DNA from 2 places in the Lysinibacillus sp. OF-1 genome. Region 2 is predicted to be linked to the other one. Evidence: riboswitches for the same ligand, from Rfam matches in the RefSeq annotation. Region 2 holds a riboswitch; the other holds the start of a gene.
What was found. Region 2 has a riboswitch for cobalamin ahead of NV349_RS10375 (ABC transporter substrate-binding protein). Riboswitches for the same ligand answer to the same signal wherever they lie in the genome.

Region 1 (15,838 bases), 1.6 Mb from region 2:
CCATTTAAAATATAATCATCGCCATCACGTTTAGCATATGTTTTCATGCCACCCGCATCAGATCCTGAACCTGGTTCTGTTAAACCATACGCACCAATATGTTTTCCTTCTGCCATTGGACGAAGGTATTTTTGTTTTTGTTCTTCTGTACCGAACTTGTACAGTGGCCATCCTGCCAGTGAAGTATGTGCTGATAATGTTACCCCAGTGGAGGCACAGACACGTGATAATTCTTCAACAGCAATGACATATGCAAGGTAGTCAAACCCAGCTCCACCATATTCCTCTGGCCACGGAATACCAGTTAACCCAAGCTCCGCCATTTTATCGAAAATTGCACGGTCAAATTCTTCATTCTCGTCACGTTCAGCAGCTGTTGGTGCCACTTCATTTATAGCAAAATCACGAATCATTTCACGTAATTGTTCATGCTCTTCTGTTAACTGAAAGTTCATTGTCCATTTCCCCTTTTTAATTAGACTCTGTTCTATGTTACCTGTGTGTTGTTCTGGGTTCAGCGATTGTCAATCATATTGGAGCATTGGAGCGAGTTTCCATTCTTGATGAGGGTCTTTACTCCACTTTAATAAGTCATCCCTAAGAGAATAGCCTATCATCAGGCTTTATTTCAGTAAATGTTTACTAATAACTAGTTTTTGAATTTCACTTGTACCTTCATAGATTTCTGTGACCTTTGCATCACGGAAATATCGCTCTACTGGATAGTCCTCAGTGTAGCCGTAGCCGCCAAAAACTTGAACCGCTTCTATTGACGTTTGTACAGCTGTTCGTGATGCGAAAAGTTTGGCCATTGAAGCTTCTGCTCCACACGGTAAACCTTTTGCACGTAAATCTGCTGCACGATACACTAATAGTTTTGCCGATTCAACAGCTGTTGCCATATCAGCGAGTGTAAAGCCAACTCCTTGTTGAGCAGCAATCGGTTTACCAAATTGCTCACGCTCTTTTGCATAAGTAGTAGCCGCCTCTAGTGCTGCTTCAGCAATCCCCAATGCCTGTGCTGCAATACCGATTCGCCCTACATCTAAATTCGCCATCGCAATTTTGAAGCCTTCTCCCTCTTCCCCTAAAAGGTTGTCGGTTGGGATGCGGCAATTATCGAATGTCAGTTGAACAGTGCGTGAGCCATGTAAACCCATCTTTTGTTCATCTTTACCAATGATTAAACCTGGTGTTCCTTTTTCAACAATAAAAGCTGAAATACCTCGTGTTTTTTCAGCAGGGTTGGTTGAGGCGAATACGATATATACATCAGCCTCTCCGCCATTTGTAATAAAAACTTTAGAGCCGTTAATCACATATTCATCGCCATCTCGTACTGCCTTTGACTGTAGAGAACCTGCGTCAGAGCCTGCACCTGGCTCTGTTAAACAAAATGCGCCTAAATATTCCCCGGCTGCAAGCTTTGGTACATAACGCTTCTTTTGTTCCTCATTTCCAAAGTAAATGATCGGATTTGTTCCAACCGAAGTATGCACTGATAAAATAACCCCCATTACAGCGCTTACTTTTGACAATTCATTAATCGCAATAATATACGATGTAAAATCCATACCAGAGCCACCTAAGTCTTCTGGTGTCGTAATCCCCATTAAGCCAAGTTCACCCATTTGTTGTAGAAGCTCACGTGGAAATTCTCCTGCTTCCATCCGCCCTACCCATGGTTGAATTTTTTCCTGAGCAAATTGACGAACCATATCGCGCATCATCATTTGCTCATCTGTAAATTGCAATTGCATCTATAATGTCACCCCTCTAAGTTGTCCGCAACATCTACATAACCCCATCCCCATAGGATTATTCGTAAACGTAAAAGCCTCTTCCTGATTTCTTTCCTAGCCAGCCAGCTGCAACGTATTTACGAAGCAGTGGACAAGGGCGATATTTACTATCTCCTAGACCCTCATGTAAAATTTCCATGATGTAAAGGCAAGTATCTAAGCCAATGAAGTCTGCTAATGTTAATGGTCCCATCGGATGGTTCATACCTAGCTTCATCACATCGTCAATTGCTTCCTTCGTAGCTACACCTTCATAAAGCGCATAAATTGCTTCATTAATCATTGGTAGCAAAATACGGTTTGAAATAAATCCTGGGAAGTCATTCACTTCTACTGGTGTTTTCGCTAACTTGACTGTCATCGCTTCAACAGCTTTGTATACTTCATCCGTAGTTGCTAAACCTCTAATGATTTCAACAAGCTTCATTACTGGCACTGGGTTCATAAAATGCATACCAATTACTTGCTCTGGTCGATTTGTTACCGCTGCAATTTCAGTAATAGGCAACGAAGATGTATTCGTAGCTAAAATGGCATGTGCTGGTGCAATGCCATCAAGTTGCTTAAAGATGGATTGCTTAATGTCCATATTCTCTACAGCTGCCTCGATGATAATATCTACATCACTAGCATCCTGTAAATCTAGTGACATACTAATTCGACCTAAAACAGCCGCTTTGTCATCCTCCGTTTTACGGCCCTTTTCTACATCACGTGATAAATTTTTCGTAATAACTCCTATTCCACGCTCGAAGAACTCTTGTTTGATATCATTCAATTTCACATCATAGCCTGCTTGTGCACAAACTTGTGCAATACCAGAGCCCATTTGCCCTGCACCAATGACCATTACCTTTTGAATTCCCATTAGTTCAGTCCCCCTGTTTTTGGTACTTCAATCATAATCGCATCACCTTGACCCCCACCTGAACAAATTGCAGCAATACCGATGCCTCCACCACGACGCTTCAATTCTTGTGCAAGCGTTAAAATAATACGTGCACCAGATGCTCCAATAGGATGACCTAAAGCAACCGCACCGCCATTAACATTCACCTTTTCAGCATCTAAATCAGCTAACTGCTTGCTGACCAAAGCGACTGCTGCAAAGGCCTCATTGATTTCGATCAAATTAATATCTGCTAATGATTTATTGGTTTTTTTCAGCAATTTATTAATAACAAGACCTGGTGTTTGTGGGAAGTTTTCTGGCTCAATGGCAAGCTCTTCATGACCTAAAATTATTGCTAATGGCTCTCTTCCTTCACGTGTGGCACGTTCCTCACTCATAACCACGAGGGCACATGCACCATCGTTAACGCCAGGTGCATTACCTGCTGTAATCGTGCCATCCTTGTCAAAGGCTGGTTTCAGTTTTGCTAGTACCTCCAACGTTGTACCTGCTCTTGGTGCTTCATCTGTATCGACGACCAGTGGTTGTCCTTTACGTTGTGGAATCTCCACTGGTACGATTTCTTCAGCAAAGTAACCTTGTTCAATTGCCGCTAGTGCGCGCTCATGACTGCGAACAGACCAAGCATCCTGTTCCTCACGACTGAGCGAGAATTCCTTAGCTGTTGCATTACCATAGCTCCCCATATGCGGTCTCGCTTTATCGAAAGCACATGTTAAACCGTCATAAAGCATGCCATCCACCATTGTGGAATCTCCCATACGCAAGCCATTTCGACCATTTAACAGATAGTACGGAGCATTGGACATAGACTCCATTCCACCAGCAATAATCACTTCTTCGTCCCCTAATCGAATCAATTGATCTGCTAATGTCACTGCACGCATCCCTGATGCACAAACTTTATTGATTGTTTCTGTTTTTACCGCTGTTGGTAAATTGGCTTTTATCGCAGCTTGCCTCGAAGGTATTTGCCCCTGTCCCCCTTGTAAAACAGAGCCCAAAATAACCTCATCTACTTCGTCAGATGCAATATTTGCTTTCTCTAGCGCACCTTTTATTGCAATTGCCCCTAGATCACTTGCATGTAATGTTGATAATGAACCTCCAAATTTACCAAATGCAGTTCTTGCTCCTGCTAAAATGACAGCTCTATTCAAGTAAAACACCCCTTTTGTTTTACGTACTCGATGAAGTAGTATAGCATTTCATTGACTGAACGCTCGCTCGACTTCTATCGATGAAAAATGGGAGCTTGTTAGTTGCAACTCCCATTTCCATTTAATCTTATTCTACAAAACAATTTTTTATTGTGCAATTTATATTTTTCAGATAACTAAAATATTTCTACAATAGCGATCATTTTTCTGCGTTCGCTTCCGTATTCTCGTCCTGTTGAACATTTTCTACGGATGCTACCACTTCCTCTAATGTTTCTTCTTCAGCTTCCTCAGATGAAGGATCAACAGCCTTCACTTTTTCACCGAACACTGAACGCTCTAGTAATTCTGCTACATCGAATGTGCCAATAGAGTCTTCCACTTCTTTTGCCTTTGTACCATCCTCCAGCATTGTTAAGCAATAAGGACAGCCAGATGAAATAACGGATGCATTAGTAGCAAGAGCTTGCTCTGTACGAGCTACATTAATGCGATTACCAACATGCTCTTCCATCCACATTAAGCCACCACCTGCACCACAGCACATAGCAGTTTCGCGATTTCGTTCCATTTCCACAAGCTTCACACCCGGGATACCGCGTAGAATTTCTCTTGGCGCATCATAAACATCATTATAACGGCCTAAGTAACAGGAATCGTGGAAAACAATTGTTTCATGAACTTCATAATTGAGTGCCAGACGATTTTCCTCAATCAACTGATTTAGTATTTCAGTATGATGATACACTTCGCCATTCCAGCCAAAGTCTTGGTATTCATTTTTAAAGATATTGTAAGCATGAGGGTCGATTGTCACTATTTTCTTCACATCATTTTTCTCAAACTCATCAATATTTGCTGTAGCTAATTCTTGGAATAAAAATTCATTTCCTAAACGACGAGGTGTGTCCCCAGAGTTTTTCTCTTTATTTCCTAAGATCGCAAACTTCACACCAGCTTCGTTTAATAGACGACAGAAAGCTAAAGCAATTTTTTGAGAGCGATTATCGAATGCCCCCATCGAACCAACCCAGAATAGATATTCCATTTCTTCGCCAGATTTTTTTAACTCTTTTACTGTTGGAATATGGATTGTTGGATCAAGATCACGCCAATTCTCTTTTTCTTTACGGTTTAAGCCCCAAGGATTCCCTTGTCGTTCGATATTTGTCATGGCACGTTGTGCATCAGGATTAACTTTTCCTTCCGTCATTGTTAGATAGCGACGTAGGTCGATGATTTTATCAACATGCTCATTCATTACTGGACATTGATCCTCACAGTTTCGACAAGTCGTACAAGCCCAAATTTCTTCTTCTGTAATCACATCGCCAATTAAAGATGGGCTGTAAATATCTTCAATTACTGCGCCTTCAGCACCAGCAGCCATCGCAAGCTGATTACCCTTGGTATTGGCAAAGAATTGATAAGGTACCCAAGGCTTTTGCTTTGTTACAACAGCGCCAGTAAATGTTAAATGATCACGCAATTTTACGATTAAATCCATTGGAGACAGCATTTTTCCTGTTCCAGTTGCAGGACACATATTGGTACAACGTCCACATTCCACACAAGAATACAGATCGAGCATTTGCTTTTGTGTGAAGTCTTGTATGCGTCCAACTCCAATTGAAGGCATATCCTCTTCACTTTCAGCATTTTCTCCTGCTTCTTCTAATGCCTCAAAATCGATAGGCGTTAATGTACCCACACGATCTAAACGATTCATGTAAACATTCAGTGGGCTAACAATTAAATGGAAATGCTTAGATTGTGGTACATACACAAGGAATGTTAATAGAATTAAAAGATGTGCCCACCACATAACATAAAACACTCCAGCAGCTACTGATGCAGGTAGGAAGCCAAATATAGCAGCAATGCTTGAAGCAACAGGCTCCGTATAAGTTAACCCCTCACCATGCCAGATTAATCCCATACCATTAGCGATTAATGTTGAGACCATTAAGCCACCAATGAAAATTAATACAAGACCGTTTTTCCATCCTCTTTTTAGACGCACTAGCTTTTCTACATAGCGGCGGTAAAATGCCCACACTACCGCAACTAAAATCATTAAAACTACAAGCTCTTGGAAGAACGTAAAGACACCATAGAAAATACCTAATGGCAGATGTGATCCTGGTGCTAGTCCTTTCCAAATTAAATCAATGGCCCCTAACTGAACCATCAAAAATCCATAGAAAAACATCACGTGAATTAATCCACTCTTTGGATCCTTTAATAGCTTGTTTTGACCAAATACATTGACCATAATATAGCGTAGTCGCTCTTTAACACTTTCATCAAACTCAACCTTTTTCCCCAATTGCACATACTTATAGCGTGTTTTCAACAGATAGAAGAACAATCCTACTGCATAAAGCACAACCACGACTGTTAAGACTATGTTAGCAATTAATAATGGACTCATGGTTGGTCCCCCCTTTAGTTTGTCGTAATTTTCTCTCTTTGCGGCAAATTTGCTAGTTCATACGGAAATGTGCGTCACTATATCAATATATTCCTATTCTAATAAATGAGTGAGCATTCAGTCAACATAAAACGGAAATATTTCTGATAATTTTATATTCTTACACTTTACAAGAAAAAAAGCCACCCTGAAATTTATTCAAAGTAGCATTTTTTTACTTTTCCTTTTTAAAATTTAATTAATAAAAGCTGCGACATTCACATAACAAGTTTATTTTTTGAAGACATTGCCACTGCGAATGTATTCAATATCTGCTACGTTTAATCGAGCATTTACAACACGTGCGGCTGCAAATAAATAATCTGATAATCGATTTAAATATTTTTGTACAACTTTCGGCACGTCCTCCACTTCTTTCATAAGTGTCACCATTTCACGCTCTGCTCGTCGTGCAACTGTACGAGCAATGTGTAAAGTTGCAGCTGCTGGTGCGCCACCTGGTAAAATAAAACGTTGTAATGGTGGTGCCTCATCTGATAAAGCATCTATACGAGCTTCCAGCACTTCAATCGGTTGCTCTGTTAATTTATAGTGGCGTTCTTTCATCACATTGGCAAGGTCACCACCAGCATCGAATAGTTCATGCTGAATTGTTTCAAGATCTGTTAAAATATCCTTAAAAAGTGCTTGATCTAATTCACTTACTGCCTTCCCGATAAAAGAGTTTAATTCATCAATCGCCCCGTATGTTTCAACACGTAAGCTATCTTTATCAACGCGTCCGCCAATTAGACTTGTTTTCCCCGTATCGCCTGTTTTCGTGTAAAGCTTCATTTCTCTCATCTCCTAAAACTGATTTTTATAATTTCTGATGGCCTGAACTGTTGTTTCATAAACACCCTTGGCAATCATTTTACCAACTTCCGTAATCGGGCCACCATACAGCATTTCTTCCCCTTTTTGAGTTGCTGCAATTAACAGACTATCTGTAGCAGTTCCTGTAGCAATAGTTCCACTACGCTCGTCACGAATATCTTCTGATTGCAAAGCTTTTGTTTTCGCCTCTGTAGCTGTCATCAGTGCCTGGAAAAATGCCTCCTCCGATAAACAGCCATTGATTATGATCCATGTATTGATAGTACCAATATATGGATCATCCTGTCTTTCGTGTACACGTGATACATCAACCGCATTGCCCACACCAGCTGTTACAGCTACTATCATACTGCCAAAAGGCGCTGAAAATTCATTGATGGCAACAAGAGCTGTTGGCACTGCTGTCAGCATCACAACAGTACTTGTTGGGGAAAAATTCTCTCTTTGCAAAAAATCACTAACTTCTCTTTTTACATCACTTATCACATAATCACCAGGTACAGAGCGGTTTAACAAGCAATTATGCCAGCCAATACCTGGGTTATGAACAGCAGAGGACACTGTTTTTAACGGAATCTCTGATTGAAGTTGAATATAGTGTTCCGTTATCATGAAATGTTCTTTTTTGATGACAGCTCGCTGCTGGTAATCAGTTGTTGCGGGCATCATTGTAATTTGAGGTTTTGGTATTTCGGGATGGGCATATGTAGCCACTCGTGCTTGATAAACTTCTTCAATTTGGGAGGCTATTAATACTTCATGCGGTACTCCAAGTGCTCTCATTTGCCCACCCTCCATAAGCAATAATTCATCACAATAGAGAGAGGCTAAATTCATATCATGTAGTACCATAACGACCGTTAAACCACACTCCACAGCTTCCTTCCTGACCATATCTAAGATTTGCCGTTGATGTGCAATGTCTAGATGATTGGTTGGCTCATCCAGCAGTAGAATTTCTGCTGTTTGCGCTAATGCCTGGGCAACAAATACTCTTTGTTGTTCACCACCCGATAAAAATTCTAACGGGGTGTGCTCATAGCGTTTCACACCTGTTTGCAGCATGGCATGCTGAACAGCCTGTTCATCCTGTTCAGACCAACTTGAGAAAAAACCTGTTTGATGGGGGTAGCGCCCTAGTGAAATGGCCTCCCTTACACTGTTTGAGAAAGCATTTGCATGAAGCTGTGGTAGTACAGCCATCTTTTGCGCCAAAGCACGGGCATTATAAGAAAGGATATTTTGTCCATCAATTGTGATTGTTCCAGCAGTAGCTGGTAATATCCCACTCATTACCTTTAATAATGTGGATTTCCCACTACCATTCGGTCCCAGAATACCAAGAATTTTCCCTTTTTCCACAGTAAAACTAATGTCCTTGACGATTGGTACATCTTCATAACCACCTGATAGATGTTCGACAATAATCATGCCCGTACCCCCTTACTTCTTCGTTGCTTATAAAAAATATAGGAGAAAACAGGTGCACCAATAAACGCCGTAATAACACCAATAGGTAGCTCTCTTGGCACAATAATTGTTCGTGCTACTAAATCGCAAACAATGAGTAAAGTTGCGCCATTGAAAAACGATAATGGCAATAAATGGCGGTGGTCAGAACCCCAAATCATCCTTGTCATATGCGGTACAACTAATCCTACAAAGCCAATTGTGCCAGAAACCGCTACAGCAGCTCCTGTTAACATGGAGCCACCCGCTAAAATCAAATACTTACTACGTTTCACATTGACACCTAAATGCTTCGCGCGCTCTTCACCATATAACAAAACATTTAGCTCTCGTCTTTGCGTCCAAAGCATAATGGAACCAACAATAACAAATGGCGTGATCATTTGGACATATGGCCATCCACGCATTGACACAGAACCTAGTAACCAGCCAATTACTTGGCGTAGCTCTTCTCCAGATAAAGCGATCATTAATGAAATGAGAGAACCTAGAAATGAGCTAAAAATAACACCTGTTAAAATTAACGTTTCCATCTTCAATGAACGGTCTACCATTCTAGCAAAGCTCATGACCACTACCATCGTGATGATTGCGCCTATCATACTAAAAGTGGGTAGGGCATACAAGCCTACGACCGGTATAGATATACTAAAAAAAATCGTAATAACAGCACCAACAGATGCCCCTGATGAAACGCCTAATGTATATGGATCTGCCAATGGATTTTTTAACAACCCTTGGAAAGCTGCTCCAGCAATGGCCAAAGAAGCTCCCACTAGTCCCGCTAACAACACGCGTGGCAGACGGATTTTCCAAAAGATATTAGCAGCCGTTTCATCAACTGCTTGATTCCATAAAACTTCTAACGGAATATGAACTGAGCCTATTGCTACGCCACACCAGATACTAATGACAAGAAGCGTACATGTTAGTACATAGGCTAGTGCTATTTTTTTCACTTAAATACCTCTGGATAAATAGCTTTTGCTAATTCTTCAAGACCTTCTCCTAAACGGGGACCTTGACGACTTGTTGTGCTTTCATCTACTTGAACGATTGCCTTATTTTTCACGGCATTAACAGTATCGAAACCAGCACGTTGTGGTATTTTTGTTAAAATATCTGGTACATAATGATATGTCACAACGATGACATCTGGGTTTTTCGCAATAATTTGTTCTGAACTAATTTCATACCAATCCTTCGCATCTGCCGCTACGTTTTCTGCATGAATCATCTCCAGCATAGCATTCATAAATGTGCCATTACCCGCCGTATAAATAGTAGGTTCATCCGATGCTTCGACTAGCACTTTTTTGGGTTCGACATCCTTTACTTTTGTCAGGACATCTTCCACTTTTTCCTTCATATTAGCAATGATTTTTTCAGCCTCTGGTAATTTCCCTGTTGCACGACCAAGTAGCTCAATCGTTGTGTAAGTTTCATTAAAGTCTTGTGCATTTTTTACGACAAACACTTTCAAACCTGCTGACTCAAGCTGTTCAATCGCCGCTTCTGAAAGGGACATGCTAGATTCATGCGAAAACACGATATCTGGCTTTAAGGCAATAATTTTTTCAATATTGTACTCCATGCCCCCAACTTTATCCTTTTCAGCGACTTCTGGTGGATAATCATCATTGTCTGTCACCCCAACTATTTCATCATTTAAACCAAGTTCAAATAATATCTCTGTGTTACTTGGAATAAGAGAAACAATTTTTTCAGGCGGTGCTTCAAGTGTAACATCCTTGCCAATGGCATCTGTTATGGTCATTGGGAATGTTGCTTCATCCACCTGTGGAGTCTCTTGCTGTGTTTGCTGCTCCGTAGCTACTGGCTTGTCATTTTTGGCTTCTTGCCCGCATGCTGCTAACAAACCTACTGCTAAAAATGCTGATAATCCTATTTTCCAAAATTTCTTCATGTGAATCCTCCTTTGTTGATCCGTGCGTCAATTGGTTAGAAATATTTTCTCCATCAAAATAAGACCCCTCATCTTCGAATGATGAGGGGTCAAAATCGCACCAAAAAACTGATACAAAATCCACCACCCTATCCTCGTAGGCTGTCATGTCTATACTATAAAGGCAGGTCTCCTGGCTCGTGCTTATTGCGTTTTTCAAGCCTTCCCGAAATCTTCAGTGGCATTATTTGAAAAAACTCACACTTACAGTGGCGGGACCGCATCGGAATTACACCGACTTCCCTTTTCACTTTACTTAAGTAAAGAACCTTTATAATATTCAGTTGATTTCATTATACATGAAAATAAAAGAAGTCGCCTCCATTCCAGACGACTCCTTGGCAATTATACAATTTCAGAAAAATATTGTACGGTTTTCATTTGTGCACCTATTTGTCGCAATGACCACGTTTGCTCTAAATAGATATCCGCTAGCTTTTCGTACTTCCCGCCAAATTTTAGTGCCCATTCCACCGCTACAACACTTTCATAAAGATGGGCCATCTTTTTCGCTATATCTTTTGCTTCAAAAGTTTTAGTTGCTTCATCTAAAGCGCTAAAAATTTGTAATGTAGCCGCAAGATTTACCAACTGCTCTTCCACAATTTGCACTAGTGGACTATCCGCTAGCTTCTCTAGCCTTGTCTCCATTTCACGGACAAACAGTTCATGTGCATGGAATTTATCCACTAAACGAATAAGTTCTAAAGCCAAAATATTTGCCGTTCCCTCCCATACCGTCAATACTTGTGCATCCCTTAGTAAGCGTGGTGTCACAAAGTCTTCAATATAGCCATTACCACCATGTAATTCAATCGCTTCACTAGCATAATGAACGGCTTGCTCTGCCGTTTCCTTTTTCATAATGGCAATATATAAACGATTCATAATGAGATCTTGTTGTGTTCCCTGCCCACTTGTCACTTTATCGTATAATTGAATAAGATCAAATACTGTCGCTACTTCCACATGCAGCTTAGCAGCAAACTTCCCTAATGTATCCTGGATCATTGGGTATTGTGTTAAGGGCTTGCCAAATGCATATCGATTGGTCACATAATGCTTTGCCTCTAAAAAGCCTCGACGCATAATACCAATCGATGCGACTGCATTACAAATTCTCGAAAGATTTAGTGCTTCTAGCATGTAATAAATCCCTTTATTTTGTTCCCCTACAATATAAGCAAGGGCACCATCAAACTCTACCTCGCCCGATGGGACTGCTCGAACGCCTAATTTATCTTTCAATCGACGAATACGAAGATGATTGGCCGTACCATCTTCATTATTCCATGGAACTGCAAATAACGTTAACCCTTTAGAGCCTGCTTGTGCGCCTTCTAAACGTGCCAACACCATTGCTACGCCACACATACCTACATTGGATGCGAAGTATTTTTCTCCATAGAGACGGTACTCATTGCCTACTTTTCTGGCCTCCACAACATTTGCCCCAACGTCTGACCCTCCTTGACGTTCTGTTAAAAATGTTGCCCCTTCGTATAGCTCCGTCTCTCCTGTTGCACAAACATGTGGCAAGAAACGCTGCTTTACATCCTCATCAGCATAATGATCTAATAGATAAGCCGTAGCCATCGTCAAAGTCACGGGACAATAAAAACCGGGCTCTGCATGAGATAGTAAATAACCTTGTGCAAAGCTATAGACATAATTCCCTTTGTGACCTAACTGTGGAATTTCTTTGTGCACGTAGCCAACAATTCCCGTATTATATGTCTCTTCAATTGTTTTTTTGTAACCGTCATTCACCCAAACCTCTGATACCTCTTCTCCATAAGCATTATACCGTTCAAGGCGGGGCTCTCCCTGCCGATCAGTATGTTTTGCCCTTACGTCAATATCACCTGCACATAACTCACCGAAATCTGTCAGTTCTCTGTGTGCATAAGATAAAAACTCTTTATCTAACATCATTTCTAACACTTTTTGAAGCGTTTCTTCCTCTGTAAAAAAGTTTGTTGCACGCATTTCTTCCTGCTGTAAAACCTTCATGCTATCTCACCTCTTGTCCTTTCAAGGATTGTTTTAAAATTTTGCCTGAAGCATTGCGTGGTAGCGCTTCCACTTTTTCGAAAATACGTGGTAGTTTATACTTCGCAAGCCGTTCCTCTAAATAAGCTTTCAATGCATCCTCATCTATGTCTTGTTTCGTAGCATATACAGCCTTCACGGTTTCCCCCCATTGCGGATGTGGTATACCAATGACAGCAACTTCAAATATCCCTTCAAAGCTTAATAGGCAATCTTCAATTTCCTTCGGATAAATATTGACACCACCTGAAATAATGACATCTTTTTTGCGATCCACAATCCAAATAAAGCCGTCCTCATCCATCCGAGCCAGATCTCCTGTTTTTAACCACCCATCAATGTAAGCAGCCTTGGTTGCTATTTCATCCTTGAAGTAGCCAAGCATATTACCCTCACCAAATAAGACAATTTCTCCTACTTCGCCCACATTTACATCTTCTCCATTGTCATTGACAATACGAAGCTCTGTGCCAAGTGGCGCCCGTTGGCCAATACTCCCAGCCTTCGTTTCATGCTCCTTGCCAAATAACAGTGAGCCACTCGGACCCGCCTCTGTTAATCCATAAACACAGGTTAAATTAGTTGTTCGGAATGCCTGTTGAATGAAGCGAACCTCATTTTGAGATAATGGTGCTCCACCATATACCCACCACTTCATGGAAGACAAATCAGCCGTTTGTAGCTTCGGCATCTGAGCCGTTAATAAATAAGCAACAGGCGCTCCAAAGAAATGCGTCGTTTTTTCCTGCTCAATGGCATCGATAAAAAGGTCTGGTGTAAAGGTTGGTGTTAATACGCTTGTTGACCCTACAAATACGCCCGCCATTAAAAATAAATGCAATGGTGCTGAATGAGTTAATGGCATCATGAGCAATATACGGCTTTCAGGTTTCACTTCCATTTCAACAGCAATCATTTGTGCCACTGTTAAAATATTACGGTAGCTAAATAACACACCCTTTGGTTTTCCTGTCGTACCAGATGTATACAAAATAGTCGAAGGGTCATCTTCTTGTAGCTGGCAATCAATTGTTTGTGTGCTCGCATTTTGAAGCATTGTTTCGTAATGCTGCCAACCTGCTTTTTCTTGGCCGGTTTTAATTTTTAATGGTACAGCAGCTAGCTGTTCCACTGCGGCAAAAATCGCCTCATGAACAACAATCGCCTTCGCTTCGGCATGCTGTGCCACATACTCTACTTCCTGCAATGTAAATTTCGCATTGACTGGAACAACGATTGCCCCGATACGCTGAATAGCAAAATAGCTTACAACAAACTCTAAAACGTTCGGCATAAAGATTAAAACCTTATCATCCTGACTTACTCCTTGCTCTAGCAAAGCATGACTAAAACGTGTTACTTGTTCATCTAAATCACGATAGGTCACTCTTCTGCCATGACAAATAATGGCTTCATTTTTTGGATACTTACGGGCATTTCGTGCTAACAAACTGGAACTATTCATCATGCATCTCTCCCTTTAAAGTAGCTAATTTTTCACTAAACATGCCTTGCATTTGCTGTAATTCCTGTTTCATTTGCGTCAGCTCAGCAATTTTACTCTCAATCTCTTGAATTTTTTGTTCTCCATACTCTACTGTCCGCTCTAATTGCTGAATACCTGAGCGATCAAAATCAAAAAGTAAAACCATCTCTTTGATTTCCTCTAGTGAGAACCCGTAACGCTTGCCTCTGAAAATAAGCTTGAGCTTCGCCAATTCTTTTTTTGAAAAGGTTCGTTGATTGGTAGATGAGCGATCGGGACGAAGAAGACCAAGTTCTTCATAATAACGAATTGTACGAGTAGATACATTGAATTCCTTTGCTACCTCCTGAATCGTCTTCAAAACCATCTCCCCTTTCCTTATTGTCAACAGTATATCATTGACGTTGACGTAAACTTCAACAAAATTTTCGAAATTAACAGAAAAATTAAGTTTGAAACAGCTAATTTTTAGTGCTATCCGTTCCTTGTGCCTTTTTATCTTTCACATTTACTGTTTTATCAACCACTTTTAGAATGTTATCGCCCATTTTTGGCCTTCTAGCCACTAAAAAACCCCTAACATTCATCATGTTAGGGGCTTAAAAAGTATTACATTTTTTCTGGTGCAGATACGCCGATTAAACGTAGTGCATTAGCAATTGTTGTGCGTACAGCTGTAATTAATGCTAAACGAGCCTCTGTTAACTCCTTGTTGGAAGCATCCAATACTTTTTCTGCATTGTAGAAGCTATGGAATGTTGCTGCTGTCTCTTGAATATAGTTAGCGATTCGGTGTGGTGTACGGTGTTTCGCCGCTTCTGCTACCACTCTCGGGAAATCGCCAATCTTTTTCAGTAAATCAATTTCTTTTTCTGCTGTTAACAGATTAAGATGATCTGTTGCTGCAGCAAATCCTTGCTCATTTGCTGAGCGTAAAATAGATGAAATACGAGCATGTGCATATTGTGCATAGTACACTGGGTTTTCATTAGATTGTGATACAGCAAGATCAAGGTCAAAGTCCATATGAGAATCGCCTGCAGTTTTCACGAAGAAGTATCGTACTGCATCAAGGCCAACCTCTTCTACAAGCTCACGCATTGTTACCGCGTTCCCTGTCCGTTTAGACATTTTGAATTTTTCACCGTTTTTATAAAGCTGAACCATTTGAATAACTTCTACTTCTAATGTATCACGATCATAGCCAAGGGCCTGAATAGCTGCTTTCATACGTGGAATATAACCGTGGTGGTCAGCTCCCCAAATATTGATTAATTTATCGAAACCACGGACAATTTTGTCTTCGTGGTAAGCAATATCTGGCGTTAAGTATGTGAACGAACCATCATTTTTAATTAACACACGGTCTTTATCATCACCAAATGTTGTAGAGCGGAACCAAGTAGCACCATCTTCTTCAAAGACATGACCATTTGCTTTTAATTTATCTAACGCTACTTCGATTTTACCGTTTTCATATAGAGACGTTTCAGAATACCAGACATTAAAGTTCACGCGGAAGTTTGCTAAGTCTGTTTTTAATTTATCTAATTCTAAGGCTAAACCGTGTTGACGGAAGAATGCAAAACGTTCATCCTCTGATTTTGCTAAAATAGCTTCACCATGCTCCTCCGCTAATTTACCCGCAATATCAATAATATCTTGCCCATGATAGCCGT
Region 2 (15,838 bases):
TCGATCTATGAGTTTTATCCTCCACTTTGCTGCTTCTATCCACCAATCTGAGCGTTTTATCCTTCAATCTGCAAAGTCTATCCTTCCACTTTGCAAGTTCCTCCTCATCAGTAAATTCATCACCTTAAGGTTACAAAACAAAAAAATCCTAGCAAGAGCTACCTTGCTAGGATTGGATTATTTAAATAACGATTGATACTCGCCATAGCCTTCTTTTTCTAAATCTTCTTTGGGGACGAATCGGAGCGCTGCTGAGTTAATGCAGTAGCGCAAGCCTCCTTGCTCACTTGGACCGTCTGGGAAGACATGTCCTAGATGGGAATCGGCTTCTTTACTGCGCACCTCCACACGACGCATGCCGTGGGATGTATCGAAAAGCTCGGTTACTTGCTCTTTTTCAATCGGCTTGGTGAAAGCTGGCCACCCACAGCCTGAGTTGTATTTATCGAGTGAGCTGAATAATGGTTTCCCAGAAACAATATCTACATAGATGCCTTCTGCAAAATGATCATCGTATTCATTGCGGAATGGGGGCTCAGTGCCATTTTCCTGTGTGACGTAATATTGCATATCTGTTAATTCTTTTAAACGTTGTTCTTTACTCATGTTTATTCCCCCAGTGATGCTCCTGGAACGCTCTGCGACCAGATCCAATCGAATAGCGCTCATAGTGCATTGGATTTTTCTTATAATAATGCTGGTGATAATCCTCAGCCGGATAAAAGGTGCTGGCTGGCAGGATTTTTACCATGATTGGTTTATCAAATTTCCCAGACGCTGCTAAATCTGCCTTCGAGCGTTCTGCTAACTCACGTTGTTCCTCATCATGATAGAAAATGGCCGTTGTGTAAGACTCTCCACGGTCAAAAAATTGACCCCCTGCATCAGTTGGATCAATCAATGTCCAAAAAATCGCTAGTAATTGCTCGTAGCTATATAATTCATCATCAAAAACGATTTGTACAGCTTCTACATGACCTGTCGTTTCAGAGCATACCTGTTCATAGGTAGGATTGACAACATGTCCACCTGTATAGCCTGATAGCACTGAGACAATGCCAGGTGTTTCGTCAAAGGGCTTGACCATGCACCAAAAACAGCCCCCTGCAAAGGTTGCGTATTGCTTTGCCATTGTTTTCACTCCTTATTCACCAGGAACAATAATTTCCAATAGAATTTTATCATTTGGTAAGTCTAATTCTTTGGCACGGACACGTGATCCTGAAGCGATGTTGATGCGGGATAAATCGATATAAATTTCCGCTTCATTCGGATGCACCGTAATCCATGAAGGAAATTCCACCGAATCGCGCATAATTTTCATAGTCGTTTCTGGTGGAATTTTCAGTAGTCCAACATTCATTCTCGTCTGCTTTAAAATAATATTGCCTTTGTCATCTACAATCGGTTCAAAATTCATGGAAATCGGAACTTCCGTATAAAATGCCGTTAGGGTGCTTCTTAATTGAATATCATTGCCAATTGTAAAATCAAGCGGTAAAGGTGAGCCCTTCGCTGCATCCTTTAAATACTTTTTCGATATCGATTCTAATTCCTTTGTTGTTGTTTGCACAACGAGTACGTTCCCTTTGCTTTCACTTTCACCTGCTGAACTCTTCGCAACGTTGACGCCATCCACTGGTCTAGTTGCTAAAAAAACGACGAGGAGGATTGCAAAAAGCACTGTGCCTGCTAAGGCGAAAAACGCGACTTTCCATTTATTCATTTTGTCACTCCTCGAAGCCTATTGCCTTGTTAATCTTTTTTTCCATACCACACTGCTCCATTGCTGCTAATATACGCTCTGTCATTTTTTCATATCCCTTTGCATTCGGATGGAAAAAATCTGTATGATAGACGAGCTCTTCATTTGAATCAAATAAATCTTCTACTGATACATAGCAAGCATTGGAATCCTTGCTTGCTACTTCTTCAATCACATTATTCCATTCTGTGATAATTGTATCAAATTCATTCGCCTCATTGGTTACAATTGAAAATGGATTATAAAAACCAATGAGTAGTATGGGCACTGTCGGATTTTTTGCACGAATGCCTTCTACGATTTTGCTGTAACGTTCTTTATATGCTCGCAGCTCCTTATCAAAAGCGTCCCGCTTCAAGTTAAATAAATCCTGCTTGACGACCTTCATGACATCATTGCCACCCATTGTTAAGGAAATAAGCTGTGCTTCTTGCAACTCTTCATCATAATGCCCTTTTTTCACTAATTTTAGTAGTTGATCACTGCGTCTACCTCGTTTGCCTCGATTATCTACATCTACATCTGAAATCGAGGGCCATGCGAGCAATGAATCTGCTAATCTTCCAACATAACCGTCTTGACTATACTCATCACCGACACCATCTGTTAACGAATCTCCAAGTGCCAAGTAATGTAGTTGCTTTGCTTGTTCTTCATCAATTTGCGATAAATCCTCTGCTGATGGCTCAAAAAAATGTTCAAATATTTGTGTCAACATATTCTTAGAGGGTTTTTCCTCATCCTCTGTTTGTTGCTCATCCTGCGTCATATCTTGCTCCGTCCCTGCTTGCTCACCGTCAGGTTCTGCTTGCGGATTCGGTTCATCGATTGATATTGCACAACCACTTAGTACTAAGACGGTCAAACACGACAACATAAATCGCCAAATGTCCATTTGACCACCTTCCATCCCTTTCTATTACTTCTATTATAGAATAGTTCATGCCGCAATGAAAAGTGACTAACCCTTAGTTCTCCATAATTTTGTGCTCCTGCCAAGTTTCTTCACTGGGTAATGTGGCTTTATAATAGGAATAGCTAGTGTTTGTTCATGATTGGTGGTGAAGTGTTTTTATTTCGAGTAAAGTCGCTCACCTTTGATGGCAGTACTCTCATCTGATTCCAAGACGTTCAGCTTTGAGGCAAATGCGCTCATGCCTCATTCGAAGCCGCTCAGCCTTGAGGCAAATGCGAAGCTACTCTTCTTTAGCGGTAAAGCGCTCTTATTTAGAGTGCAGTCGTACAAAACGCTCATCTCTCGAATGTGTCCAATATGATCTAAGCATGAAAAAAAGCCACTACAATTACTTATGTAGTAGCTCCTCACTATTATTCTGCAAAATAAATAAAACCGATGGCTCCTGGGCCTGTGTGTGTCGAGATGATTGGGGATGTGAATGCAATTTCTACATCGTTAAAACCCGTCTCTTCGATTAAGGCTTTTAATGGATTGCCCATCGTTAATAGGCCATCTGCATGGGAAATGCCCACTGCCTTGACTGTTTTTCCAGCTGTGTCTTCTTGAAATTGTTTAAATAAGTAATTGACTACCTGCTTATGGCTACGTACTTTTGATACAGGGTTGTAAACGCCGCCTTCAAGGTTGGCAATGACTTTGATGTTTAGAAGTGAACCGATAAAGCCCTTTCCTTTACCAATTCGACCACCTTTAATTAGGTTTTCAAGCGTATCTACAATAACATATAGGTAGGTATTGTCACGTACTTTGTCCAGACGTGCCACAATTTCCTCTACGGTTGCGCCCTCATCACGCATGCGGATGGCTTCACGTAGTTGAATAGCGAGACCAATCGCTATAAAGCGTGAGTCGATGACTGTTACATCAGCGTCTGTCATTTGTGCCGCTTGGCGTGCCGATTCCACTGTTCCGCTCATACCACCTGTCATATGGATGGAGATAATTCGATCCCCATCTTTTCCAAGCTCATCATATAATTCTTTAAATTTCCCTGGAGCTGGCTGTGAACTTTTCGGTAAATTTTTCGCATTTTTCATTAAGCCTAAAAAAGACTGTGGCTCTAAATCCACACCATCTGTATATGTTTGACCATCAATTTGAATCGTTAAAGGCACGATATGTATGCCATGTTGTGCTACTTCTTCTTTTGTTAAATCACAAGTTGAGTCCGTTATTATATGAATTCGTCCCACTTCGACACATCCTTTTACTTCATTAAAATTTATTATATAGACTAATGAATCATTATGTAAACATGACATTTGTCATTAGGTAATGCCCTGTCCTAACTTGCATGTAAACGCTACCTTGGATACTATAGCGTTTTCGCCCACCTCTTGTCTATCAATGCCCCTCAAAGAATATGACAGCCTTATGACATTTTTGATATGAAATATATGACAAATGTAAATGTTCAAGAATAAATTATTGGGGTATAGTAAATACATGAACGAAAGGAGTGTTTCAAATGGTGGATTCATTTGACTATAAATCATGGAAAGAAGAGCTATGGAATGCCATTACACACGGTATTGGTTTCGTTGTTAGTATTCCGGCACTGGTTGTCTTATTGTTAGCAGCCGTCCAAACAGGAAATGCACTACATATTACAACCTTTAGCATTTTTGGTGCGTCTGTCATCATTTTGTTTTTAATGTCTACATTGCTACACAGTATGCCAGGAAAATATAAACACTTTTTTGCTATTTTGGACCACTCGTCCATTTATATTTTAATTGCCGGCACCTATACGCCGTTTTTATTAATTGCTGTTGGTGGCACACTAGGCTTGACATTATTATGTATTATTTGGTCACTCGCTGTACTCGGTGTGCTGTTTAAATGTTTCTTTATTAATCGTTTCGAAGTACTTTCCTTGATTTTTTATATTGGTATGGGCTGGTTAATTATTTTCGCCATTAAGCCCGTTTATCTCTACTTAGGTTTTTATGGCTTTGCTTTGCTGCTAGCAGGTGGGCTATTCTATACCATTGGAGCAATGTTTTATGCATGGCGCTCCCTACCCTACAACCATGCGATTTGGCACCTTTTTGTACTGGCGGGCTGTGCTTCTATGTATGCTTGTGTCTATTTCTATTTATAAATTATAAAAAAAGGCTCCCTTCATAAGGAGCGTTTTTTTATGGATTCTCGTAAAAGCGCAATGGCTTCCTTTACCTCTTTGTCATTCTCTTCATCATTCAATTTATGCCTAGCATGCAGTAAAATTGGCCTCAGGGATTCAACAGAACGCCCAAATCCATTCATCCACTCATAGCGAGGCACCATCCAAGTATGGAAGTGGTGTGTCGTATCTTCATTGTAAAAGTAATAAACATATTCTATACCTAATACTTCCCTTTGAGCCTTTCTAATTGTTGTTAAGAGGTTAATATAGTCCATTTTTTCATGTTCTTTTAATTCATCAAAGCCATGAATATGACGTTTTGAAGCTAAAATGACTAATCCCTTTATGGGGTACGCTACATCCTGGTGAGCGTGAAAATAATCCGTTTCAACGACAACACCTCCATTGGGTTCAATTTGTCCACTTGTGATTGCACAGCTCAAACAATCAACATGAGCCATTTCTCCACTCAATAATGTTATTTTTCCCATCGAATCTCCCCTAAACACAGAATAAGCACGGTCTACTAAAACCGCGCTTGTCTCACCACTATTTACGTTCAAAAATTTGATATTGGAATGTATAGCCTTCTGGTGCTGTTTCAGGCTTTTCTGATGATATTTCAATAAAATCCTGCTCATAGCTTGGGAAATAGGTATCTCCTTGGAAGGCATGATTAATTTTTGTAATATATAAACGATCTGCCTTCTCCATTACTAAACGGAAAATTTGCTCACCACCAATAATCATGATTTCAGGTACATCTCCAGCTTGTGCTAATGCTTCCTCTAAGCTTGTCACGATTTCAATACCATCCGCTTGGTAGTTCTCATCGCGCGTAATGACAATGTTGCGACGCCCTGGAAGTGGACGACCAATGGATTCGAATGTTTTACGTCCCATTATCATCGGCTTACCCATTGTTTTCTCTTTAAAATACTGCAAATCTCCTGGTAAATGCCAAGGCATCCCGTTGTTATAACCAATGACATGGTTGTCATCATGTGCCACAATTAAAGAAATCATACTGTCCCTCCAAATACTTTCATCTTTTTTATTATAAACATAATGAGCGTATTTCACCTCATTTATGAATGAATTTTCTTTTTATAAAATTAAATCCTAGTAAAATTATATGAATAGTTTATAATAGAGATATCCAACGTCACGATAAAGGAATGATGAAGATGACTACTTTAAGAAAAGAAGCTGTTCATTATATTGAAGCCCAGCATACGGGCACACCTTATTACCAAGTTACCCCACAGGAAGCAAGAACAATGCGCACAGCTACGCTTTGGCAATCACCACACAGACCAAAGCTAGCATCCATCAAGGATTACAATATTACGGTGCGAGATGGAGCTGCCATTACACTTCGTCTCTATACGCCTGTCCTTGACAAAACATTACCTGTCATTGTTTATTACCATGGTGGTGGCTGGGTTTACGGCAATTTAGAGTCTGTCGATGCAGGCTGTCAGCTATTAGCAGACCAAGCACAGGCGATTGTCGTATCAGTAGACTATCGTTTAGCACCAGAATACCCCTTCCCAACTCCCTTATATGATGCCTACGATAGCTTAGTATGGGTGTCTGAGCATATCAAAGCCTTTGGTGGAGATGTCAATCGCTTAACTGTTGCTGGGGACAGTGCAGGTGGAAATTTAGCTACCGTTGTTGCTTACTTAACTACTACATTGGGTGGTCCAGCGTTACAAGCTCAAGCACTAATCTATCCCGTGACAAATGTCGACTTTACAACGGAATCCTATCAGCTTTTTGGTGAAAACTACGGCTTAGATGCACAGGGCATGCAGTGGTTCTCTCAGCATTATACAGATGAAGCAAACTTTACAAACCCGCTCGTGTCCCCTCTTCAGCTAGAGAATGTTCGTAACATGCCTAAAACAATCATCATAGCTGCTGAGGCCGATGTTCTCTATGATGAAGGACTAAGCTATGCAGAAAAACTAAAAGCTGGTGGCGTTGCAGTAGAACATGTCACAATGCCAGGTTTAATTCATAGTTATTTCAGTAAAATGAATTATTTTGAAGATGCCACAAACGAAACGGTGGCAAAAATTGTGGAATTCTTGAAATAAGTTTGGCTATCCAGCTCAAACAGTGCGATAATAGAGCAAAACGTTTTTTAAAGGATGACATGATGACACAAACAATGACATTACAAATACAACTGCCCTATTCTGAGCAATTAAAAAAAGGCTATCCCCTTATTTCAAAGGATGCGGTCGATGCAAGACGCCTACCTGCTGAGCAAGGTACGCTTCTCAAGCTCATGGATCACCATAATCGTTTTATTGGTACAGGATACTACGGTATTCAAAATAAAGGGATTGGCTGGGTGCTAACAACTGACGTGAACGAAACCATCGATAAGACTTTTTTCATGAAAAAATTCAAAAAAGCCATCGACAATCGTGCAGCATTTTTCAACAATGAAAACACAACAGCCTTTCGTGTATTTAATGGTGAAGGAGATGGCATCGGCGGTCTCACGATTGACTTTTTTAATGGCTACTACATGGTGAGCTGGTATAGTGAGGGCATTTACTCCTTGAAAGATGTCGTGTATGAGGCGCTCGCTGAGACGGTGAACTACCAAGCTATTTATGAGAAAAAACGCTTTGATAGCAAAGGGCAGTATATTGAACAGGATGATTTTGTGATGGGCACGCCTGGTGAATTTCCAATCATGGTGAAGGAAAATGGTATGACATACGCAGTTCATTTAAACGACGGAGCGATGACGGGGATTTTCCTTGATCAACGCGAGGTACGTTTGGCTATTCGTGAGCGTTATGCAAACCATACAAACATGCTTAATACATTCTCCTATACAGGAGCATTTTCAGTGGCAGCTGCTCTAGGAGGCGCCATGAAAACAACAAGTGTGGATGTAGCTAAACGCAGTCTTGCCAAAACCATTGAGCAATTCAGTGTGAATCAAATTGATTATGAAGCACAGGATATTAAAGTAATGGACGTTTTCCATTATTTTAAATATGCGCAGCGTCACGCCTTACAATTTGACCTGGTTGTATTAGACCCACCTAGCTTTGCCCGTACGAAGCAAATGACATTTTCAACAGCAAAGGACTACCCTAAATTACTGAAGGATGCCATTGCTATTACCGCTAAAAATGGCATCATTGTCGCTTCCACAAATAATGCTAGCTTTGGGATGAAAAAGTTTAAAGGCTTTATTGACCAAGCATTTAAAGAAACTCGTACACGCTATAAAATTGTAGAGGAATACGGTTTACCAAAGGATTTCCGTGTTTCACGTGAATACCCTGAATTTAATTATTTGAAGGTCGTCTTTATTCAAAAAATGGACTAACAGGAATTCAAGACAGAATCATTTCTTTATGATTCTGTCTTTTTATATAAAAAAGTGACCTAAGAAATTCATTTCTTAAGTCACCTCTGAATACTGCTTATAGATAGTTCACAAACCAATCGCGAATATATTCAAGTCGATTGATTCTTAAAGTTGGTTTTCCGCTCCTTGACAGTTCATGATTGGACTCAGGGAAGCGCACGAATTTTGTTTCTTTTTTACGATGCTTTAAGGCGATAAATAATTGCTCCGCCTGCTCAATTGGACAGCGATAGTCTTTTTCAGCGTGTAAAATGAGCAATGGTGTTTCGATATTATTGACATATTTCAGCGGTGAATGATGCCAAAGCTTTTCGATATCGTCAAGTCCCGCAAGAATTTGCCAATCTGTAAAGTAATACCCAATATCACTGACACCGTAAAAGCTAATCCAGTTCGAAATAGAGCGCTGCGTCACAGCTGCTTTAAAGCGATTCGTCTGGCCAACAATCCAGTTGGTCATAAAGCCGCCATAGCTCCCACCTGTCACTCCAAGACGGTCTGCATCAATAAAATCATAGTGCTCCAGCACATAGTCCACAGCCGCCATTAGATCCTCATAATCATTGCCACCATAATCACCACGCACTGCATCAACAAACGTTTGACCATAGCCATGACTGCCACGTGGGTTCGTATATAGCACCGCAAATCCTTGTGCAGCTAGAATTTGGAACTCATTAAAATAAGTATTGGCATACATCGCATGTGGCCCGCCATGAATTTCAAGCACTAGAGGATATTTTTTCCCTTCCTCATAACCAACTGGCTTCATGATCCAACCATTTACCTTCCAGCCCTCTGCTCCCTCAAATTCAATGGCTTCTGGAACAGCTAATGCTCTCGTCTTTAAAAATTCTTCATTGATGGACGTCAGCTGTTCTTTTTCACCCGTTTTTAGGTTGACGAAAAATAAATCGCCAGGATTCGTCGTTGTACTAATGGCTACGACTGCTTGATCATGTTGTGCATCAAGTGAAAAACCATAGACATATTGATCATCGTGAATAGCTGGATAGATTTCACCATCTATATTTCCGAAATAAATCGCAGCATTACCGTGATCTGTTACTTGGAAGTAGAAGCTATGATTATCATTCAACCATTGAACACGTGGTGACACCACACCTTGAAGAAAATCGCCGATTGCAAAATCCCCAATAGGGGCGTCAAATTCACTTGTTACACATGTCAGCAGATTTTGTTGCAAATCATAGAGCCATAGCTTTGCTTGTGTAGCATTTTCAAATTCTCTTTCACTACCTATGAAAGAGATGAAGCGACTGTTTGGAGACCATGACGTTTGGTAATACATACCTGTTCCCTCTGTTAACGGACGCGCTTGCTTTGTTTCTACATCTAATAAATAGATATCGCTCTTAAATGAAAAATCTGTATCCTCTGCGACATCAGCTAAGTACGTCATATATTGACCATCAGGTGACCATGTACCAAGATGGACATGATTGTTTCCTTTCGTCACTTGCTCTAACTCGCCCGATTCTAAATGGACGATCGCAATTTGACTAAACTGCTCCATATCCAAAAAACCTGCAGCATCCGATTTATGTTTCATCTTGTCTATTTCTAGAGGCTTTAGTTCTTTTTCTTCTTTCTTTTCATCCGTTACCTTATCCAAAATCGTTTCATCTTTACCTAGCTTGATAGAAAAGGCCATTTTCTTGCCGCATGGTGACCACACAGGTGATGTCACACCATTTTTACAATATGTCACCTGCTTTGCCTCTCCGCCTGCTTTTGAAAGAACATAAATTTGCGACTTGCCTGTTCTAGTGGATAAAAACGCAACTTGACTACCATCAGGTGACCATATAGGAGAACTTATTCTATCCTCCCCAAATGTCCATTGCTGTGGTGTTTTGTTCTTCAGGTTTATGTAAAACAAATTCGAGACATAATCTTTTTTCTTCTCATCAATACGTGTCTCAACATAAACTACCTCAGTCCCGTCAGGTGAGAGCTGTGGATCGGCTACTGATTTCAAGTGGTAAAGATCTTCTGGTTGAATCCCTTGTTTCGATGTCATGTTCTTGCTCCTTTGTATTGTCATTTTCTGTACTCTACTACAATACTTCGACACCCTAAGTAATATTCCTGCTAGTTAATTGATTTTTTTACTAATTCCCAATATTCGGTTGATTTTGTTCTGCGATAAAATTTAAAAAAGGGTTCATTCGGACGAGCATGTTCCTTATAAAGGTTCATCATTTGTAGCAAAAAATCTTCAATGTGCTCGACACCTACCTTTTTCGCAAATAACATGCCCGCCTGCGCCTTTGCCCCCATCGGTACAGCGCCTAAATAAACATCAAAGCTCTCCTGCTGATAAACGAGTCCAATATCATCATAGACTGCATTGTAGCAGGCTGACGCACAGCCATTGATGTTAACACGTACTCTTGCAGGTACCTCGATCCCCTCTAAAGCATGATAAAGCTGTTCGGTTATCGGAGCAGCCTCCATCTTTTCACCATCACAAAAATCACAGGCCTTCATCGCGATGATGGGTCCTGATGGTGCAACATAAAGACCCACTTCTCGTAAGGCTTGCATAGCCTCTGTCACGGCACTCGTTGGAATGGACACTAAAATACTATAGGAGGCCGAATACTTAATCGCCCCCTTTTCGCCAGCAATCTCTGCTATTTTTTGAAATTGTGCAGGCGTATAATGCTTATTAATAATACCTGGGCTGACAGCTAAGCGTGTAAATTCGCCATGACGATTAAGTGTTTCAAATGTTTGATCTGGTACGTTTTTCTGAAATGCATTCATTGATATCGCTCCTTATGAAAAAGGAGCTAGCACAATGCTAGCTCGGAATTTTAAAAGTTATCAGGATAGAAACCCTTCGCTAAAATTTCAATAGCCTCTGCCGCACGAACGCCTTCAGACGCAGCTGACAGTGGCAGGATGACAAAGCGATCATTTTTAACAGCTTCCATCTCCTTTAATGCTGGATCATTTTTTAAGAATTGAATCTTTTGTTCGGCCGTTGTTTCACCGTAATCGATCACGACAACTACCTCGGGATTACGGTCTACCGCATCTTCCTTCGACACGGTTGTCCAGCCTGATTCCACATCACCAAAAATATTTTGACCACCAGCGATTGACACTAGTTCATTCATAAAGTTTTGACCAGCTGTAAAGACATCCTTTTCACCGCTATCAAATACGAGAACACGTAATTTCTCACTATCTTTTGGTAATTTAGCTTGAATTGCCTCCACATCTTGCGTCATTTGCTCAATTAAGGCTTCTCCACGATCCTCAATACGGAAAATTTTTGCGATATTACGAATATCAGTGAAAATATCCTCTAGTGTTGGCTTTGTCATATTGGAAGCCGTATGTAAATACGTATGAATGCCTAACTCCTCAAGCTCTTCCGGTGTTCCAACACCCTTTTCACCAAAGCCACTCTTCCAGCCTGCATATAAGAAATCAGCCTCGGCATCAATTACTTGCTCCTTCGTTGGGTATTGATCAGAAAGCACAGGCACTTTATCGTATGCTTCTTGTAGGGGCTCGTAGATTTTATCATCTAAGTAAGCTGTGCCTACCATGGAATCCTCTAAGCCTAGCGCTAGCATAATCTCTGTCACATGCTGATTTAAACTAATCGCTTTTGTAGGTGCTTCCTTATATGTTTGAGTTGTTTCATTATTGTCAATGGTTACTTCCGTTGCTGCCTCAGATGGCTCAACCTTCTCATCTTGCGCTGCTGATTCAGGTTTGTCCTTTGCATTACAAGCCCCTAAAACAGCGACCAAGGCAATGACCATCACCAGCCATAAACTTTTCCATTTCTTCATGTCCTTTTCTCCTTTGTTGTTCATCTATAGAAAGAAATCAAAGACTTCTTTGCTACCAGGATTCGTGGGAAGGGCATAAAAAAACCCTCTTGTCGCCAAGAGAGTAGCATAGTGAAAAAACGGTACATTACCTTTATCACTATCCCCATCCTCGTGGTTCTTAGTCAAAAAACACATACTGGCAGGTATCCTGGCTTAGGTTCATCATCTATACGCCTTCCCATAGTTAAACTACAGTGGCATGCTGTACAGACTCCCCATTTACAGTTGCGGGACAGCATCGGAATTGCACCGATTTCCCTTTTAAGCAAATGACAAATGCCATTTGCACCAATACGTTCTATAATGATTAATACTATTGATAGACTAGCAGAAGAAAATTTGTAGCTCAATCAGTAGTATGTTGCTAAATATATAATCATCATTATATTAGCACTATTTCGACAAAAATACGAACTATTTTACAAGAAATATATAAGCTAGTATTCTGTTACAATGAAAAGATAGCTATAGATAGAAACGAGGATATGTTATGTACAAAACAATTGGTGTACTTGCGCATGTGGATGCAGGTAAAACAACCTTCTCTGAGCAAGTACTTTTTCATACACAAAGCATTCAAGCTCGTGGTCGAGTGGATCATCAGGATACCTTTCTCGATCATCATGAGCTAGAGCGCAAGCGTGGTATTACCATTTTTGCCGAGCAAGGTCGCATGAACATAGGCGACGATACATACACGTTGATTGATACACCAGGGCATGTCGACTTCTCCCCTGAGATGGAGCGCGCCATTCGTGTGATGGATTATGCCATTGTTATCATTAGTGCGGTCGAGGGCGTACAGGGTCATACGGAAACCGTGTGGCAGCTTTTACGCAAATACCATGTCCCAACATTCTTCTTTATCAATAAAATTGATCGCGAAGGAGCCAATGTGGAGGCCGTTATGACACAGCTCCGCAAGGATTGTTCCCAGCAGGTGCTGTTCGTCGATGAACCGCTTCGTACTGATTATGTTTCAAGCAGCATCATGGAATGGTTGGCTGAGCGTAATGAAGAGCTGCTCGATGCCTTTTTGAATGAGTCATTGGAGCATGAGCAATGTCTTACTCAGCTACAGACCATGATTCAAAAGGAATGTGCCTTCCTCTGCTTTACAGGGTCTGCCCTAAAGGATGAGGGCATCAAGGAATTGCTTGCCCAGCTCCCTCTATTAACAGACACCCATTTTGAAGTGAATGCACCGTTTGAGGGGGAGGTTTTTAAAATTCGTCATGACGGCCACCAGCGTTTAACATTTATGAAGGCTGTCAAGGGAGTTTTACATGTTCGGGATGAATTTTCGTTTGAAGAAGTGACAGAAAAAGTGACTGAAATTCGCCTCTATAATGGCAGTCGCTTTGATACCGTCCAACAGGTTGAAGCGGGAGAGATTTTTGCTGTTAAAGGACTTAGTCAGGCCAATATTGGAGACCGCATCGGCACTACTGTGCTGTCACAGCCCTATGAGCTTGTCCCAACGCTACAGGCAAAGGTTCAATATGAGGGCCATCAGCATATCAAGGAAGTGTTACAAATTTTCCGTTTACTAGAAGCAGAAGAGCCTTCCTTACGTGTGGTTTGGCAGGAAAAGTTCCAGGAAATCCATGTGCACATTATGGGCGTTATTCAGTTGGAGGTACTGACAGAGGTGTTAATGAAGCGTTTTTCATTAACGGTCTCCTTTGGCGAGCCCCAAATTTTATATATGGAAACCATTGTGACGACGGTGACAGGCTATGGTCATTTTGAGCCCCTCAAGCATTATGCAGAAGTTCATTTACTAATGGAGCCCAATCCACGAGGAGTAGGTAATACATTTAGCAATGCCTGCCATGCGGATCATTTATCGGTAGGCAACCAACGCCTTGTTGAAAAGCACCTGTTTGAGCGTGATCACCATGGCTTACTCACAGGCTTCCCTCTGACAGATGTTCATTTTACACTGCTAACAGGTCGCGGACATAATGAACATACATCGGGCGGCGATTTCCGAGAAGCTAGTTTCCGTGCGCTACGTCAAGGACTTGAGCAAGCACAGAACATCCTGCTTGAACCTTATTATCGCTTTAAAATGAAGGCTTCGAACGACTTTATCGGCCGCATGATGAGCGACATACAGCAAGCTGCTGGCACATTCGATGACCCCATCTTATCCGAAACAGATGTTGTGCTAACGGGACGAGCGCCCGTCGCCACCCTAATGAGCTATAGCACAACCTTTGCGGCCTATACCAATGGTAAGGGCGCACTCACACTCCAATTTGATGGCTATGATGTGTGCCATAATGCAGAGGCAGTTATTGCACAGATTGGCTACGATAAAAATGCCGACCCAGAATACAGCTCCTCCAGCATCTTTTGTGCGAAGGGCAAAGGATATTCTGTTCCTTGGCACGAAGCACAAGCAGCCATGCATTGTCTGTAAGTAGGTGATCCTGCCCGCGCGAAGCCGTTTGCTTGCGCGGGTGTTTACTTGCTTTGAGCGAGAATATTTACCCTGTTTGCGCGAGTATTCCTTGCTGGAGCGAGAGTATTTCATCTCCTTCCGCGAGTATTCCTTGCTCGAACGAGAGTATTTCATCTGTTTCCGCGAGTATTCCCCGCTCGAACGAGAGTATTTCATCTCCTTCCGCGAGTATTCGCTGCTCGAACGAGAGTATTTCATCTCCTTCCGCGAGTATTCGCTGCTCGAACGAGAGTATTTCATCTCCTTCCGCGAGTATTCGTTGCTCGAACGAGAGTATTTCATCTGCTTCCGCGAGTATTCGCTGCTCGAACGAGAGTATTTACCCCCTACCCTTCAAATAAATAAAAACAAGCCCTCCGTTTGATGGAGGGCTTGAGTTTATAATGCGCCTACTGCTTTCTTTGTAGGACTGTGCACAAGGTATGCAGGCTCGACAATCACGTAGTCATGCGTGTTTGTGAAATCAACTAGCACTTTACCAGGATAACTTTTTAAAATTTGCAGTTGATCAATTAATTGCAGCAATAGCTCGTGACCGTTGCCGCGTGGATGCCAGTTGAAATGGTAATCATTTAATGCCTGAACCGCTTCAATAAATTGGGCATATTCCTGCTGCACAAAGGCTATTAACTTATCATGTTGAGGCGCTAAATCGTGTAGATATGTTTCATAAAAGCGCATCACAATCGAGCATAATACATCATTGACACGTGCTGCACTTAAAACAGGCTTTGGCTCCAGTGACAGACGGTCAAGGTTGGGCTTGGCACGTGTGGAATCAATGCGTGTAATTAAATGGTATGACTCCCCGTTAACCTCATAGACAATCGGGTTAGTGGGCATATACATCATAAAGCTATTGGTCTTCGTTTTCAGTTGATCGGTTACCGCTGCCTTCGCGAAAAGATGCCCGTCCACATCCCCATTTTGTATCCAAATAATTTCTTTATTATATAAAATTTGCTCAAAGAAGCGATCATTGCGGATCAGCTTCGTTGCTAATAATTGGTCAATCAATGATTCGACCGCCATTCTTGTTTTCGCTTTCTTGGCAACTTCTGTGCGTGGCTGCTTACAAATGTTCATATCTAAAGAAGTCATACATGCATCCCCTTTGCGTACATAATGTCAAAACAAAAAGGATTTCCTACCATTTTTGAGGAAATCCTTCGCTTATCTTCGTTCATCACCCAATGCCAAACAAACCCTAAG

Region 1: it holds a riboswitch for cobalamin, as region 2 does, so the genes downstream of both, NV349_RS02660 (ABC transporter substrate-binding protein) here and NV349_RS10375 (ABC transporter substrate-binding protein) in region 2, are expected to answer to the same signal.

The regions. Positions count from the first base shown of each region.
Region 1 is NZ_CP102798.1:556,595-572,432, reverse strand. Features, by position in the region: gene NV349_RS02700 (acyl-CoA dehydrogenase) at 1-455, opposite strand, end outside; gene NV349_RS02695 (acyl-CoA dehydrogenase) at 624-1,760, opposite strand; gene NV349_RS02690 (3-hydroxybutyryl-CoA dehydrogenase) at 1,819-2,670, opposite strand; gene NV349_RS02685 (acetyl-CoA C-acetyltransferase) at 2,670-3,875, opposite strand; gene NV349_RS02680 (heterodisulfide reductase-related iron-sulfur binding cluster) at 4,075-6,309, opposite strand; gene NV349_RS02675 (cob(I)yrinic acid a,c-diamide adenosyltransferase) at 6,580-7,143, opposite strand; gene NV349_RS02670 (adenosylcobinamide amidohydrolase) at 7,156-8,616, opposite strand; gene NV349_RS02665 (FecCD family ABC transporter permease) at 8,613-9,614, opposite strand; gene NV349_RS02660 (ABC transporter substrate-binding protein) at 9,611-10,582, opposite strand; cobalamin riboswitch at 10,728-10,909, opposite strand; gene NV349_RS02655 (acyl-CoA dehydrogenase family protein) at 10,967-12,634, opposite strand; gene NV349_RS02650 (class I adenylate-forming enzyme family protein) at 12,636-14,138, opposite strand; gene NV349_RS02645 (MerR family transcriptional regulator) at 14,131-14,520, opposite strand; gene argS (arginine--tRNA ligase) at 14,769-15,838, opposite strand, start outside.
Region 2 is NZ_CP102798.1:2,131,519-2,147,356, reverse strand. Features, by position in the region: gene msrB (peptide-methionine (R)-S-oxide reductase MsrB) at 178-606, opposite strand; gene msrA (peptide-methionine (S)-S-oxide reductase MsrA) at 599-1,132, opposite strand; gene NV349_RS10425 (YpmS family protein) at 1,145-1,726, opposite strand; gene NV349_RS10420 (GDSL-type esterase/lipase family protein) at 1,731-2,660, opposite strand; gene NV349_RS10415 (DegV family protein) at 3,095-3,937, opposite strand; gene trhA (PAQR family membrane homeostasis protein TrhA) at 4,213-4,848, shown strand; gene NV349_RS10405 (HIT family protein) at 4,869-5,363, opposite strand; gene NV349_RS10400 (dihydrofolate reductase) at 5,422-5,898, opposite strand; gene NV349_RS10395 (alpha/beta hydrolase) at 6,060-6,977, shown strand; gene NV349_RS10390 (class I SAM-dependent rRNA methyltransferase) at 7,040-8,236, shown strand; gene NV349_RS10385 (S9 family peptidase) at 8,334-10,322, opposite strand; gene NV349_RS10380 (precorrin-3B methylase) at 10,394-11,071, opposite strand; gene NV349_RS10375 (ABC transporter substrate-binding protein) at 11,122-12,114, opposite strand; cobalamin riboswitch at 12,278-12,464, opposite strand; gene NV349_RS10370 (elongation factor G) at 12,647-14,584, shown strand; gene NV349_RS10365 (hypothetical protein) at 14,676-14,990, shown strand; gene NV349_RS10360 (hypothetical protein) at 15,005-15,727, opposite strand.